2 regions of the Pseudomonas sp. SDO5532_S415 genome follow, and region 1 is predicted to be linked to the other one. Evidence: riboswitches for the same ligand, from Rfam matches in the RefSeq annotation. Region 1 holds a riboswitch; the other holds the start of a gene.

Region 1 (6,879 bases):
AAGCCCAGACACGCCTGTACTTCGACCTGATCCGCAATGGCGCCGAACAGAACTTCCTGCGCCTGATGCCCGCCGATTCGCGCGATGGCTACCTCGACGACTGGTATCAGAGCAGCGGCAAATTCAAGATGTGGATGGATTACGAGTCCATCGACAACGACAAGCCGACCGCGCTGAAGCTCGATGAAAAAGACCCGAAACGCGACTTCGCCATGCAGATGCTGGCGCGCTATGGCGAACTTGATGCCAAGCCGGATCCGATCAATCGCTGCGACGGCGCCTATTGTTCGCGCCCGAACATCGACCCGGACTTGCAGAGCGCCGAACAGGCCTTGAGTCACCTGGCGTCACGCCCGGCGGCCGGGCTCAAGGTCATCGATCAGTTGCCGGAAGCGTCAATGCTGCGCGTCGAAACCGCAAACGGCCAGCGTGTGGTGTACAGCCTGCTGCGCAATCGCGCGCACAGTAACGTGGCGTTTCTGCTCGGCGAGTCGCTGCGTTATCAGCCCGGGCTGGATACCGTGACCATTTTCCCGGGAGTACTCAGCAGTTATCCGAACTTCATGTTCAACATTCCCGCCGGGGAGGTCCCGGCATTTGTGGATGCGATGGAAAACGCCAAGGATGCCGACCGTTTCGAGAAAATCGTCGAACGCTGGGGGATTCGGCGCAGCCATCCGCAGTTCTGGTTTTACTTTCATGACTTGAGCCGCTACATCCACGAGACCGAGCCGGTGGAAGAGGGCGTGCTGGACATGAATCGCTACGAAAACCTGTAATCAACCGCTGATCCCTTGTGGGAGCGAGCCTGCTCGCGAACGCGGTGTGTCAGTCGACCAAGATGTCGGCTGGCAGTCCGTCTTCGCGAGCAGGCTCGCTCCCACAAGGGGCGCAATCGTCGAAATCTTTTCCCGACAAAAATACTAGGACTTTGTCCGGCGCGATGATTGGCGTAAACTGCGCCCAAGCCTGCGAGGAGTTTCCATGACCGCTATTACCATCACCGACGCCGCCCACGATTACCTGGCTGATCTGCTCTCCAAGCAGAACACCCCGGGCATCGGCATCCGCGTCTTCATCACCCAGCCTGGCACCCAGTACGCCGAAACCTGCATTGCCTACTGCAAGCCGGGCGAAGAAAAACCCGAAGACACCGCACTGGGGCTCAAAAGCTTCACTGCTTACATCGATCACTTCAGCGAAGCCTTTCTGGATGACGCGGTTGTCGACTACGCCACCGACCGCATGGGCGGCCAGCTGACCATCAAGGCGCCCAACGCCAAAGTACCGATGGTCAACGCCGACAGCCCGATCAACGAGCGTATCAATTACTACCTGCAAACCGAGATCAACCCGGGGCTGGCCAGCCACGGCGGTCAGGTCAGCCTGATCGATGTGGTCGAAGACGGCATCGCCGTTCTGCAGTTCGGCGGCGGTTGCCAGGGCTGCGGCCAGGCCGACGTGACCTTGAAGGAAGGCATCGAGCGCACCTTGCTCGAGCGCATCCCCGAGCTCAAGGGCGTGCGTGACGTCACTGACCACACGCAGAAAGAAAACGCCTACTACTAAGGCGTTCGCTGCGAACTAAAAAACGGCGCTGTGGCGAGGGAGCTTGCTCCCGCTCGACTGCGAAGCAGTCGCAAATCAGCCAATACATTTTCCCGTGATGAATGTGTTGGCTGATGTGGGACCGCTCCGCGGTCCAGCGGGAGCAAGCTCCCTCGCCACAAGTGCTTCAGGGCCGGTACAAATGCGCATGCCCCGCACGGTACAGCGACGACTCGCTGAAATGATCACTCCCCAACACCCGACCCACCAGAATCAACGCCGTGCGCCGAAACCCCTTGGCGGCAACCTTCCCGGCAATATCCTCGAGCGTCCCCACCACCCAATCCTGATCCGGCCAGGTCGCCCGGTGAATCACCGCGATCGGGCAATCCGCGCCGTAATGCGGCAACAACTCGGCAAGGATTTTCTCCAGATGATTGACCCCCAAGTGGATCGCCATGGTCGCCCCATGCTGCGCCAGGCTGCCCAGTTCTTCGCCCACCGGCATGGCGGTTTTGTCGGCATAGCGGGTCAGGATCACGCTTTGGGACACGTCCGGCAACGTCAGCTCTGCGCCCAGTAACGCTGCGCAAGCGGCCGTCGCGGTGACGCCGGGGATGATCTCAAAGGGAATGTCGAGTTCACGCAGGTGGCGAATCTGTTCGCCGATGGCGCCATACAGGCTCGGATCGCCGGAATGCACCCGGGCTACGTCCTGACCGTTGGCATGGGCAGTCCTGATCAATTCGATAATCTGTTCCAGATGCAATTCGGCGCTGTTGACCACCTTTTGCGCGTGATGACCTTCAAGCACGGCGGTGGGTACCAGCGAGCCGGCATAGATGATGACCGGGCAACTGCGAATCAGCCGCTGGCCTTTGACGGTGATGAGTTCCGGATCGCCGGGACCTGCGCCAATGAAGTAGACGGTCATTGTCGGTTCCTGTGAAAAAAGGTGATGGGCAACGCTTCAGATGAAGATTGCTCATGATCGAAGGCGGGATTATCGGGGATTTTATGCGGCGCCGGCCAATGCCAGCGTAGCCTGGGCATATTTTTGTCGCGGGATCAGCAGTTTTGCCGGCGCATTGGCCAGTTGTTCGGCCATGGCCAGGGCGGCACTTTCCGCCACGCCGTAGCACCCGGTGCGTTCGAAGGCGATCTGCGAATGATGGCTGAGCTGCGCTTGATAGGCCGCCAACTGTACGCTGCTGAAATACATCATCTGCAAGCCGAGTTGTTCGGCCAGTTCGATCAGGGCCGGTTCGTCACGCTTCAAGTCGATGCTGGCCAGGGCCTTGATCTGATGAAGTTCGATCTGGTTGGCCTGCAGCGCCTGATCGAGCAGCGCTCGCAGCGTACTGACGGGGCAGCCGCGCTGGCAGCCCAGGCCGACCACCAGGGTCGGCGCAGTGCCGGTATCCATCATGCGTGGTATTGGCCATCGCTTTTACGGCGAAACAACCAGGCGCTGATCAGGCCCAGGGCGAGCCAGAACGCGACGTTGGTCAGTTGCGAAGCGATTTTGAACTGAGTCTCCAGTGCTTGCGGGGCGAGCATCGAGTGCACGTCCGGTTGCGGTGCGCCAATCACATGGGGCACGGCAAGGATCGCCACACCGAGGATTTTCATCAGCCAGTGGCGGCTGAACGCGATCAGGGCGATGCCGACAGCCGTGGACGCGGCGGTGCCGATCCACCAGAGCTGTCGTTGTGCCAGATCGGCGGCCGCCGTGCCCGGCAATTCAGGCGGCAGTCCGAGGGTCGGTGCCAGCACGAAAGTGGCGTAACCCGCGAGCCCCCAGAGCAGGCCCTGGGACGTTTTGGTCGGCGCGCGCAAGGTGTAGAGACCGGCGAGCATCAGGGCGAAACCGACCGCCACCACCAGATTGCCACCTGTGGTCGACAGCACGCGCTGCCAGCCGTCTTCCGGCTCCCAGGCTTCGCCGTCGTGAGTGTGGGCGGCGACGCCGGCGGCGTGTTCGTGCACTTCAACGGCGGCGGGTTCGGGTTTTTCGTAGGTCTCGGCCTGCAAAATCAGCGGAGAAACCCAAAGGCTTTGCAGCAGTGTGAGCAGCAGGGCGGCCAGCAACCCGGTGAAACCTGCGGTTTGCGCAATACGCTTGATCATGTCGGCAGGTCTCAATGGCACGGGAATGCGGCGCTGTGACGGGTATCGTGAGCGGCGTTGTGGACCGCTTCGATGTGCGAGAAACCGGCGAAATACACAAGGCTGGCGCCGAGGATCGACGCGAATACGGCGGCGGTCAGGCGTTGGGTCAGGGTTGTGGTGCTGCTGGCGGTGCTGCTGTGGTCGGTGCTGCTGATGATCGACATGGCGTTTCCCTCTGTTCTGTCAGCGGGGAATCAAAAGCGCATGCAAGAACCCGCGCACCAGCGAGCGCAGGGATTCGAACAGCGCCCGCCCACCGCGGGTTTGTCATTCAGTGATGTTTTGGTCACTTTGTGTTGCGGGCCGGTCTCCGGGCTCACGAGGGGCGCAGGCTTTCGCCTTGACCTGCAAGCATCACCTTCCCATGCCTCATCGACACAGTGGATCTGACACTTCGCTCGCTTACCGTTGCGGGGGCAGCACCGGACTGACATGGCTCTAGAGTAAAGCACATGATTCACCGGTTTCCCGTTTCACCCTGTGAAGGGCACCCGTAACAAGAGGTGTAGGAGAGCATGGGCGAGGGTGGGGCGTCAATTGGCAGGGGTTCTCATCTTGAACCGAGGTGAATTCTTCGCGAGCGGGCTCGCTCCCACAGGTGGCCGCATTCCAATGTGGGAGCGAGCCTGCTCGCGAAGGGGCCAGTGAGGGTGTCACAAGACATTGACCCGCCCCCATACCATGCGTAGCCTTGCGCTTTCGAGGTTCTTCGGCGTTTGCCGAAGCTAAGAAGGGAACGCGGTCGATGCCGCGGCTGCCCCCGCAACTGTGAACGGTGATGTTCGCTGCCACGCCACTGCACGCTCATGTCCTGAGCCCGCGGGAAGGCGCAGCGAACGCCAGTCCAATGATTGGCACACCGTCAGCCAGGAGACCTGCCTCGATACAGATTCTCACTACAACCGGGCGGGGTGATCCGGTGGCGAACGCTTCCGGCTCGCATGCGCGTTGCCGGTTCTCGTCCCGTATGCCCGCCACCTTGCCAAAGGGCATCCGATGAAAACACTGGCCAAACTCCCCGTCACCATCGTTACCGGCTTCCTCGGCTCGGGCAAAACCACTTTGCTGCGGCACATGCTCGACAATGCCCAGGGCCGCCGCATCGCGGTGATCGTCAACGAGTTCGGCGAGCTGGGCATCGACGGCGAGATCCTCAAGCAATGCTCCATCGGTTGCACCGAAGAAGAAGCTGTTGGCCGGGTCTATGAACTGGCCAACGGTTGCCTGTGCTGCACCGTCCAGGAAGAGTTCTTCCCGGTCATGCGCGAACTGGTGGCCCGTCGCGGCGATCTCGATCACATCCTCATCGAAACTTCGGGCCTGGCCCTGCCAAAACCGCTGGTCCAGGCTTTCCAGTGGCCGGAAATCCGTAGCGCCTGCACCGTTGACGCGGTGATCACCGTGGTCGACAGCCCGGCGGTGGCCGCCGGTACTTTTGCCGCGTTCCCCGATCAGGTCGACGCCCAGCGCAAACTCGACCCGAACCTGGACCACGAATCGCCACTGCACGAACTGTTCGCCGACCAACTGGCCAGCGCCGACCTGGTGATCCTCAACAAGGCCGACCTGATCAACCCGGAAGATCTGGCCCGCGTGCGCCTGGAAGTCGCCGAGGAACTGCCACCGGCGGTGAAAGTCATCGAAGCCAGCAACGGTCGCCTGCCGCTGGACGTGCTGATCGGCCTCGGCGCCGGTTCCGAAGAGCACATCGACAGCCGTCACAGCCATCACGACCACCATCATGAAGGCGAAGAAGACGATCATGATCACGATGCTTTCGATTCCATTTCCATCGAGTTGCCACAGGCTGACGAAAGCCTGCTGCTGGATGCGCTGACCCAACTGGTGGTCCAGCACGGCATCCTGCGGGTCAAGGGCTTCGCCGCGATCCCGAACAAACCGATGCGCCTGCTGATCCAGGGCGTGGGCACCCGTTTCGACAAGCACTTCGACCGGCAGTGGGGCGCTGAAGAAACGCGTATCACCCGGCTGGTGCTGATCGGCCAGGAACTGGACGCTGCCTTGCTCGAAGCGCAACTGCGCGCCGCGCTCAGCGTGTAAGCCATGCACCTGCTCAGGACCCAGCCCGGCGGATTTGTGTCGGATGACAACATTGCCGACCTTGGACAAACCCCCGCCGAGCTGGTGATCCTGTGCAGCGGCGACTCCAGCCTGGCGCTGCTCGCCGAGGCAGCGCAGCAGTTGCCCGACGACTACCCGAGCGTGCGCCTGGCCAATCCGATGCAGGTACAGAATCACGCCTCGGTCGATCTGTACGTCGATGAAGTGCTGCGCCACGCCAAAGTCATTCTGATATCGCTGCATGGCGGCATAGCCTATTGGCGTTACGGTATCGAGCGTCTGGTGGAGTTGTCGCAACGTGGTGTGCAACTGATTCTGGTCCCGGGCGATGATCGCCCGGACCCGGAACTCAGCGACCTGAGCACCGTGATCCCTGAGGACCGCGACCGGCTCTGGCACTTCCTGCGTCAGGGTGGCATGGGCAATGCCCTGGACTTGTTTCGCTGCCTGGCCAGTCGCTGGCTGGGTCGTGATTACCCATGGTCCGAGCCGCAAACCCTGCCGCGCACGGCGATTTACCACCCGCAAAAAAGCCCCGCGACGCTGCAGGATTGGCAAGCTGACTGGCAGGCCGATCAGCCCGTGGCGGCGGTACTGTTTTATCGCTCGCACCTGCAAGCGGCGAACACCGCTTTCATCGATGTTTTCTGCCAGCGTTTGCAGGCGGCGGGGTTGAACCCGTTGCCGGTTGCGCTGGCCAGTTTGAAAGAACCCGGTTGCCTGACGGTGGTCGAGGACTGGCTGGATGAAGTCGAGGCGGGGGTGATTCTCAACACCACTGGGTTCGCGCAATCGAGCCCCGAAGCGCCGCACTTGCGGCCGTTTCGCCGCAACATCCCGGTGATTCAGGCGATTTGTGCCCAGGACAACGAGCCGGGCTGGCGCGCCAGCGAGCAGGGCCTCGGACCCCGGGATCTGGCGATGCACATCGCGCTGCCGGAACTGGACGGACGCATCATCAGCCGACCGATCAGTTTCAAGGATCTGGCCTGGCGCAGTGAGCGCAGTCAGTCCGACGTGGTCTGCTACCGGCCACAACCTGAGCGCATGGACTTCGTCGCCGAACTGGCGCGGCGC
Region 2 (6,879 bases), on a different contig from region 1:
CTGTTCCGCGAAGAGGCGGGCATGAACCTGCCACGCTCCACCCGCGAAATGATCAACGTGGATGCGCCGCTGGTGTCTCGCAACAAACTTGAACCAGGCGACCTGCTGTTCTTCGCCACCAATGGCCGTCGCGGTCGCGTCAGTCACGCCGGGATCTACCTGGGTGACAATCAGTTTATTCATTCCAGCAGCCGCAAAAGCGGTGGTGTGCGGATCGATAGCCTGGGCGACAGCTACTGGAGCAAAACCTTCATCGAAGCCAAGCGCGCCCTCGCGATGGCTCCTGCGGCAAGCCCGATCGTCACGGCTCGCAAGTAAGCGGACAGTTTGTAAGGCGAACTTAAAGTCTTACTTGAAGTTTGCCGCATAAGCGCTAGAATCTGATCTATGAATGATGGCAAACCGCCTGCGTACTGCGCAGGCGGTTTTCTTTTCTGCGTCTCTGCAGAAAAAAAGCCGCAGCCAGATCAGGATGCTCTGCCTATGTCGACGTCGGCCCGCCTCGCAATCATGCTTTTCGCAGCGCTGCTCAGCGCCTGCGCCAGTCGCACACCGCCGCCAGCGCCGGTGGTTCGCGCGCCCATCGTTTTCGGTCCCTCCCAAGCCTTTTCGCCTGAAGCTGAAGACGTGCTGTTCCGCGCGTTGGGCCTGGTGGGCACGCCTTATCGCTGGGGCGGCAATACGCCGGATTCCGGTTTCGATTGCAGCGGGTTGATCGGTTACGTGTACCGTGATGTCACCGGGATTTCCTTGCCGCGCACCACCCGTGAAATGATCACCATGCAAGCGGCCAACGTGGGCAAGGAAGGGCTGCAAACAGGTGATCTGGTTTTCTTCGCCACCAATGGCAGTTCCCAGGTCAACCATGCCGGCATCTACGTCGGCGAAGGCCGGTTCGTCCACGCGCCTGCCACGGGTGGCACGGTCAAGCTCGACAGCTTGTCCAAGGTGTATTGGCAGAAAGCCTACCTGAGCGCCAAGCGCGTCCTGCAACCGGAGCACCTGGCGCGCAATCCGTAACCGCCGGAGGTTGTGGTCATGACCGCTCGCACGCTCAATCTCGACGATTCGCTCTATCAGTACCTGCTGGACGTGTCCCTGCGTGAAACGCAACTGCTCAAGCGTTTGCGCGACGAGACCCAGGCGCTGCCCATGGCGCGTTGGCAAGTGGCGCCCGAGCAGGGGCAGTTTCTCGCGTTGCTGGTGAAACTCATCGGCGCCAGGCGTGTTTTGGAAGTCGGCACTTTCACCGGTTACAGCGCCCTGTGCATGGCAGCGGCATTGCCGCAAGACGGCTCGCTGATCTGCTGTGACATTCCCGGCGATTACAACGCTACGGCGCACCGTTACTGGCAGGAAGCCGGTTTGTCCGGGCGAATCGATCTGCGTCTGGCGCCTGCGCTGCAAACCCTGAGTACGCTGGACCAGCCCGGGCAGTTCGATCTTGTTTTCATCGATGCTGACAAGGCCAACTATCCCGTCTATCTGGAGCATGCGTTGCGTCTGTTGCGCACCGGCGGTCTGGCCGTGTTCGATAACACGCTGTGGAGTGGCCGGGTGCTTGAGGCTGATCCGGAAAGTGAAGACACCCGCGCCATCCAGGCGCTCAATCGTGCCTTGAAGGATGATTCGCGGGTGGATTTATCGTTGTTGCCGTTGGGGGATGGGCTTACGCTCTGCCGTAAACGCTAAACACTGAGTCTCTGTGGGAGCGAGCCTGCTCGCGAATGCGGCACGACAGGTAACATTGATGTTGAATGTGCTGGCCTATTCGCGAGCAGGCTCGCTCCCACAGTGTTATGTGGTGTTATTTGGTCGCGGACACCCGCCAAACCTTGTTCCCCACATCATCCGCCACCAGCAAGCCACCTTGCTGATCGATCACTACCCCCACCGGCCGGCCCATGGCTTTTTCGTCGTCATTGAGAAACCCCGTGAGCACATCCACCGGCTGCCCGTTCGGTTTGCCGGCGCTGAAGGGCACGAAAATCACTTTGTAGCCACTGTGCGGCTTGCGGTTCCATGAGCCGTGCTGGCCGATAAAGGCGCCTTCCCTGAATTGCGCCGGCAACTTGTTGCCCTCGGCAAACGTCAGGCCCAGTGACGCGGTATGCGGACCCACCGCGTAGTCCGGTGCAATCGCCTTGGCCACCCACTCGGGTTTTTGCGGCTCGACGCGAACGTCGACGTGCTGGCCGTAATAGCTGTAAGGCCAACCATAGAACCCGCCGTCCTTCACGGAGGTGATGTAATCGGGCACCAGGTCGCTGCCGATTTCATCCCGCTCATTGACCGCAGTCCACAAAGCACCGCTGGTGGGTTCCCAGGCCAGTCCGTTCGGATTGCGAATCCCCGAAGCAAAGATCCGGTGGTTGCCGGTGGCGCGATCCACTTCCCAGATCGCTGCACGTCCTTCCTCCTGATCCATGCCGTTTTCGCCGACGTTGCTGTTCGAACCCACCGTGACGTACAGCTTGCTGCCGTCCTTGCTGGCGATGACGTTTTTGGTCCAGTGGTGATTCAGGGCGCCGCCCGGCAAATCCACCACTTTGATCGGCTGCGACTTGATCACCGTCTCGCCGTTTTCATAGTGAAAGCGCAGCAGGCGATCGGTATCGGCAATGTATAGATCATTGCCGACCAGGGTCATGCCGAAAGGCGAGTTGAGATTTTCCAGGAAGACCGTGCGGGTCTCGGCAATGCCATCGTGATCCGAATCTCGCAGCAAGGTGATGCGGTTCGGGCTCGGCACGCCAGCCCCGGCACGGCCCATGACTTTTTTCATGACCCAGCCACGAATGCCTTGACCGCCATCGGGTTTTGGCGGGGCGTTGGTTTCGGCGACCAGCACGTCGCCATTGGGCAGCACGTAAAGCCAGCGCGGGTGATCAAGGCCTTCGGCGAACGCGGCCACTTGCGTGCCGGCGGCAGCGACGGGTTTCGCGCCGTCCGGCCAGCCGATGGCCGGCGCGATGTTCACAGTCGGGATCAGTGTTTTGTTCGGTTCTGGCAGCTTGGGCGACGGGCCGGTGCCGTCGGAGACTTGCAGCCTGGAGGTTTCACCGCAGGCGGCGAGCCCTCCGGCGAGGGCGATGACAAAAGCGAGTTGAGGCGTGCGCATTGCTGATCTTCCCTATGAATGCCTTGATCTAATCATAGAGAAGTCTGGACGCTGGATGGTTCAACCCTCAGCCGCGAGCCTCTTTCAGCAGCACGGCGATGCCGGGGTGATAGTGGCCCGCTTCGTTGTGCAACTTGCGATAGGCGTAGGGGAAATACCAGGCCACGGCGCAGGTGTGCTCCTTTTGCAGGTCGTCGACCATGTCTTGCAGTTCTTCCGGAGTGGCGCCGTGCTGGGCTTTTTGCGGGGCGACGAACAGGCAACCGAGCTTCAGGTCGCTCGCGTAGCTGATTTGCCTGGCGTTGCTGGTGATGTCGTGCAGGGCCTGGGTCAGGTTCAGGTTGTTGACCCGTGGCCAGCGTTGCGTGGCCTGCAGCCAGGTGCGGGCCTCGGGGGTGGCGATAAACAGGTCGGCGCGGCCATTGCGTTCGCCTTCTTCGATCTGTTTGCGGGTGGGCGATTGTTGCAGCGTGACCGTCTCCGCCATCCATGCCGCAGCTGAGAGCAGGCCGAGATTGGCCTTTTCGTCGAGCCAGTACGGTGTTTCATTATCTCCACGCACAGCGTTGTAGCGGTCAATACACTCGAACCAGCGCTCCAGCACCGGTCGCAGGAATTCCAGCTTCGGATTGCTGATGATCATGCCTTGCATGGGGCTCACCCTTTTTATTGTGTTGTGGGGTTGTGGCTCTTTGATATCACTGCTGAGAGTGTGGCACAAGATTGACGTCAAATTGTGGATGGGCGGCTGTTATTCACTCATACGCCCCGTCTTCAATTGACGCTCCACCCCCAACCCTCTAACCTTCGCGGCTTGTTTCAGGTGCTCTGTGGCTTGGGCCGACAGAGTGAAACAGGGAAGCCGGTGAGTGGTCACTTCAAAGCACGAAGGTCTGCAATTCCGGCGCTGCCCCCGCAACGGTAAATGAGTGAAAGCTGCGTCTTGAGCCACTGTGTCAAAAGACATGGGAAGGCGCGCAGTCAGGCCAACGCCGCTCATGAGCCCGGAGACCGGCCTGATCCATCCAAGCGGCATCACGGTGGGCGATGCCAGGCTTCTTGCCGTCTATTCTTGTGCCTGCCCGCCGTTATCCAGCCTCAACGGAGAGCTCCCCATGACTGATACCCCTGATCGTGACGAACGTCATCTGGCGCGCATGCTGCGCAAGAAAGCCGTGATCGACGAACGCATCGCCAATTCCCCGAACGAATGCGGCCTGTTGCTGGTGCTGACCGGCAACGGCAAAGGCAAGAGCAGCTCGGCGTTCGGCATGCTCGCCCGGTCGCTGGGCCACGGCATGCAGTGCGGCGTGGTGCAGTTCATCAAGGGGCGCAACAGCACGGGCGAGGAGTTGTTCTTCCGGCGCTTCCCCGAGCAGGTGCGCTTTCATGTGATGGGCGAGGGCTTTACCTGGGAAACCCAGGACCGTCAGCGTGATATCGCCGCCGCTGAAGCGGCCTGGGCGGTGTCGCAGCAATTGCTGCGCGATCCATCCATCGGCCTGGTGGTGCTGGATGAATTGAACATCGCGCTCAAGCACGGCTACCTCGATCTCGATCAGGTGCTCAGTGATTTGCAGGCACGTCCGCCGATGCAGCACGTGGTGGTCACCGGTCGCGGTGCCAAACCGGAGATGATCGAACTGGCCGACACCGTCACCGAGATGGGCATGATCAAGCACGCGTTCCAGGCCGGGATCAAAGCGCAAAAAGGCGTTGAGCTGTGAGTCAACCCCGTCGTTGCCCCGCGGTACTGATTGCCGCGCCGGCCTCCGGACAGGGCAAGACCACTGTCACCGCCGCGCTGGCCCGATTGCATCGCAATCAGGGGCGCAAGGTTCGCGTGTTCAAATGTGGCCCCGACTTTCTCGACCCGATGATTCTCGAGCGCGCCAGCGGTGCGCCGGTGTATCAACTGGACATGTGGATGGTCGGCGAGCAGGAAAGTCGCCGCTTGTTGTGGGAAGCCGCAGGCGACGCCGACCTGATCCTGATCGAAGGCGTGATGGGGCTGTTCGACGGCACACCGTCCAGCGCTGATCTGGCACGGCACTTCGGTGTGCCGGTGCTGGGCGTGATCGACGGCACCGCCATGGCCCAGACCTTTGGCGCACTGGCACTGGGGCTGGCGCGCTATCAGCCGGACTTGCCGTTCGCCGGGGTCCTGGCCAATCGTGTCGGCACCTTGCGTCATGCACAACTGCTCGAAGGCAGCCTGACCGAAGGCCTGCGTTGGTATGGTGCGTTGTCCCGGGAAACCGGGATCGAATTGCCGAGTCGACACCTCGGCCTCGTCCAGGCCAGCGAGTTGAACGACCTCGATGTGCGTCTCGATGCGGCAGCCGATGCCTTGGCCGGCAGTTGCGAGGTTGCGCTGCCGCCGGCGGTTGAATTCGCCGCGCCGGATGTGATTGCCGCCGAGCCACTGCTGGCCGGCGTGCGCATTGCCGTGGCCCGGGACGAAGCGTTTGCCTTCACCTACGGCGCCAGCCTTGATTTGCTGCGGGCGATGGGCGCCGAGCTGCGGTTTTTCTCGCCGATCCGTGATGCGGATTTGCCGGAGGCAGACAGCCTGTATCTACCGGGTGGCTATCCGGAATTGCACCATGTGGCCCTGGCACAAAACACGTCGATGCTCAGCGCTATCCGTGCGCACCACGCAGCGGGCAAACCGTTGCTGGCCGAATGTGGCGGCATGCTTTATCTGCTCGATTCGCTGACCGATGTCGAAGGCACTCGCGCAGAACTGGTCGGCTTGCTGAGCGGCGATGCGGTGATGCAAAAGCGCCTCGCCGCGCTGGCCTTGCAAGCGGTTGAACTGCCGGAAGGTTCGCTGCGCGGCCACACCTATCATCATTCGCTGACCACCACCGAACTGACGCCGATTGCCCGGGGCTTGAGCCCTAACGGCGGGCGTGGGGCGGAGGCAGTTTATCGTCAGGGGCGGATGACGGCCTCGTATGTGCATTTTTATTTTCCGTCCAATCCAACCGCGGTCGCCGCGCTGTTTGCGCCTGACCGAGGGGATGCCTTCGCGAGCAGGCTCGCGCCCACCAATGATCACCTGAATCCTGTGGGAGCGAGCCTGCTCGCGAAGAGGCCATGACTGACAACGCATTCAGTCCGGCCGAACGCGAAGCGGTTTATCGCGCCATCGCCGAACGCCGCGACATGCGCCACTTCAGTGGTGGCACCGTCGAGCCCGAGCTCTTGCGGCGCCTGCTCGAAGCCGCGCACCAGGCGCCGAGTGTCGGCCTGATGCAGCCTTGGCGTTTCATTCGCATCAGCGACCGCGCCTTGCGCGGCAAGATCCAGGCGCTGGTGGAAGAAGAACGCATCCGCACTGCCGAAGCCCTGGGTGAGCGCACCGACGAATTCATGCAACTCAAGGTTGAAGGCATCAACGATTGCGCCGAAGTGCTGGTCGCGGCGCTGATGGATGATCGCGAACGGCATATCTTCGGTCGGCGCACCTTGCCGGAAATGGACCTGGCCTCGTTGTCTTGCGCGATCCAGAACCTGTGGCTGGCGTCCCGCGCCGAAGGGTTGGGCATGGGTTGGGTCTCGCTGTTCGAACCACAAGCGCTGGCAGACCTGCTGGGTCTGCCGTCAGGCGCCAAGCCGTTGGCCATTTTGTGCCTGGGACCGGTCAAGGAATTTTATCCGGCACCGATGCTGGTGCTGGAGGGCTGGGCGCAGGCGCGTCCGCTCAGTGAATTGTTATACGAGAATTATTGGGGAGTGCGTCCATGAGTGTG

Evidence for each region. A riboswitch is a leader RNA that binds a small molecule or an ion and turns the genes downstream of it on or off. The one in region 1 is predicted to bind cobalamin.
Region 2: another riboswitch for cobalamin. It lies ahead of cobO (cob(I)yrinic acid a,c-diamide adenosyltransferase); the one in region 1 lies ahead of ACW9HW_RS14745 (CbtB domain-containing protein).

Annotation. Positions count from the first base shown of each region.
Region 1 covers NZ_JBSVWS010000056.1:1,337-8,215, reverse strand. The annotation lists gene ACW9HW_RS14770 (fatty acid cis/trans isomerase) at 1-779, shown strand, start outside; gene nfuA (Fe-S biogenesis protein NfuA) at 985-1,569, shown strand; gene cobM (precorrin-4 C(11)-methyltransferase) at 1,736-2,482, opposite strand; gene ACW9HW_RS14755 (cobalamin biosynthesis protein) at 2,564-2,977, opposite strand; gene ACW9HW_RS14750 (CbtA family protein) at 2,974-3,678, opposite strand; gene ACW9HW_RS14745 (CbtB domain-containing protein) at 3,690-3,884, opposite strand; cobalamin riboswitch at 4,005-4,230, opposite strand; cobalamin riboswitch at 4,406-4,617, shown strand; gene cobW (cobalamin biosynthesis protein CobW) at 4,717-5,781, shown strand; partial or broken gene cobN (cobaltochelatase subunit CobN) at 5,785-6,879, shown strand, end outside.
Region 2 covers NZ_JBSVWS010000094.1:3,401-10,279, reverse strand. The annotation lists gene ACW9HW_RS19270 (C40 family peptidase) at 1-318, shown strand, start outside; gene ACW9HW_RS19265 (C40 family peptidase) at 484-1,020, shown strand; gene ACW9HW_RS19260 (O-methyltransferase) at 1,039-1,692, shown strand; gene ACW9HW_RS19255 (PQQ-dependent sugar dehydrogenase) at 1,808-3,121, opposite strand; gene ACW9HW_RS19250 (hypothetical protein) at 3,189-3,773, opposite strand; cobalamin riboswitch at 3,926-4,155, shown strand; gene cobO (cob(I)yrinic acid a,c-diamide adenosyltransferase) at 4,237-4,848, shown strand; gene ACW9HW_RS19240 (cobyrinate a,c-diamide synthase) at 4,845-6,227, shown strand; gene bluB (5,6-dimethylbenzimidazole synthase) at 6,224-6,874, shown strand; gene cbiB (adenosylcobinamide-phosphate synthase CbiB) at 6,871-6,879, shown strand, end outside.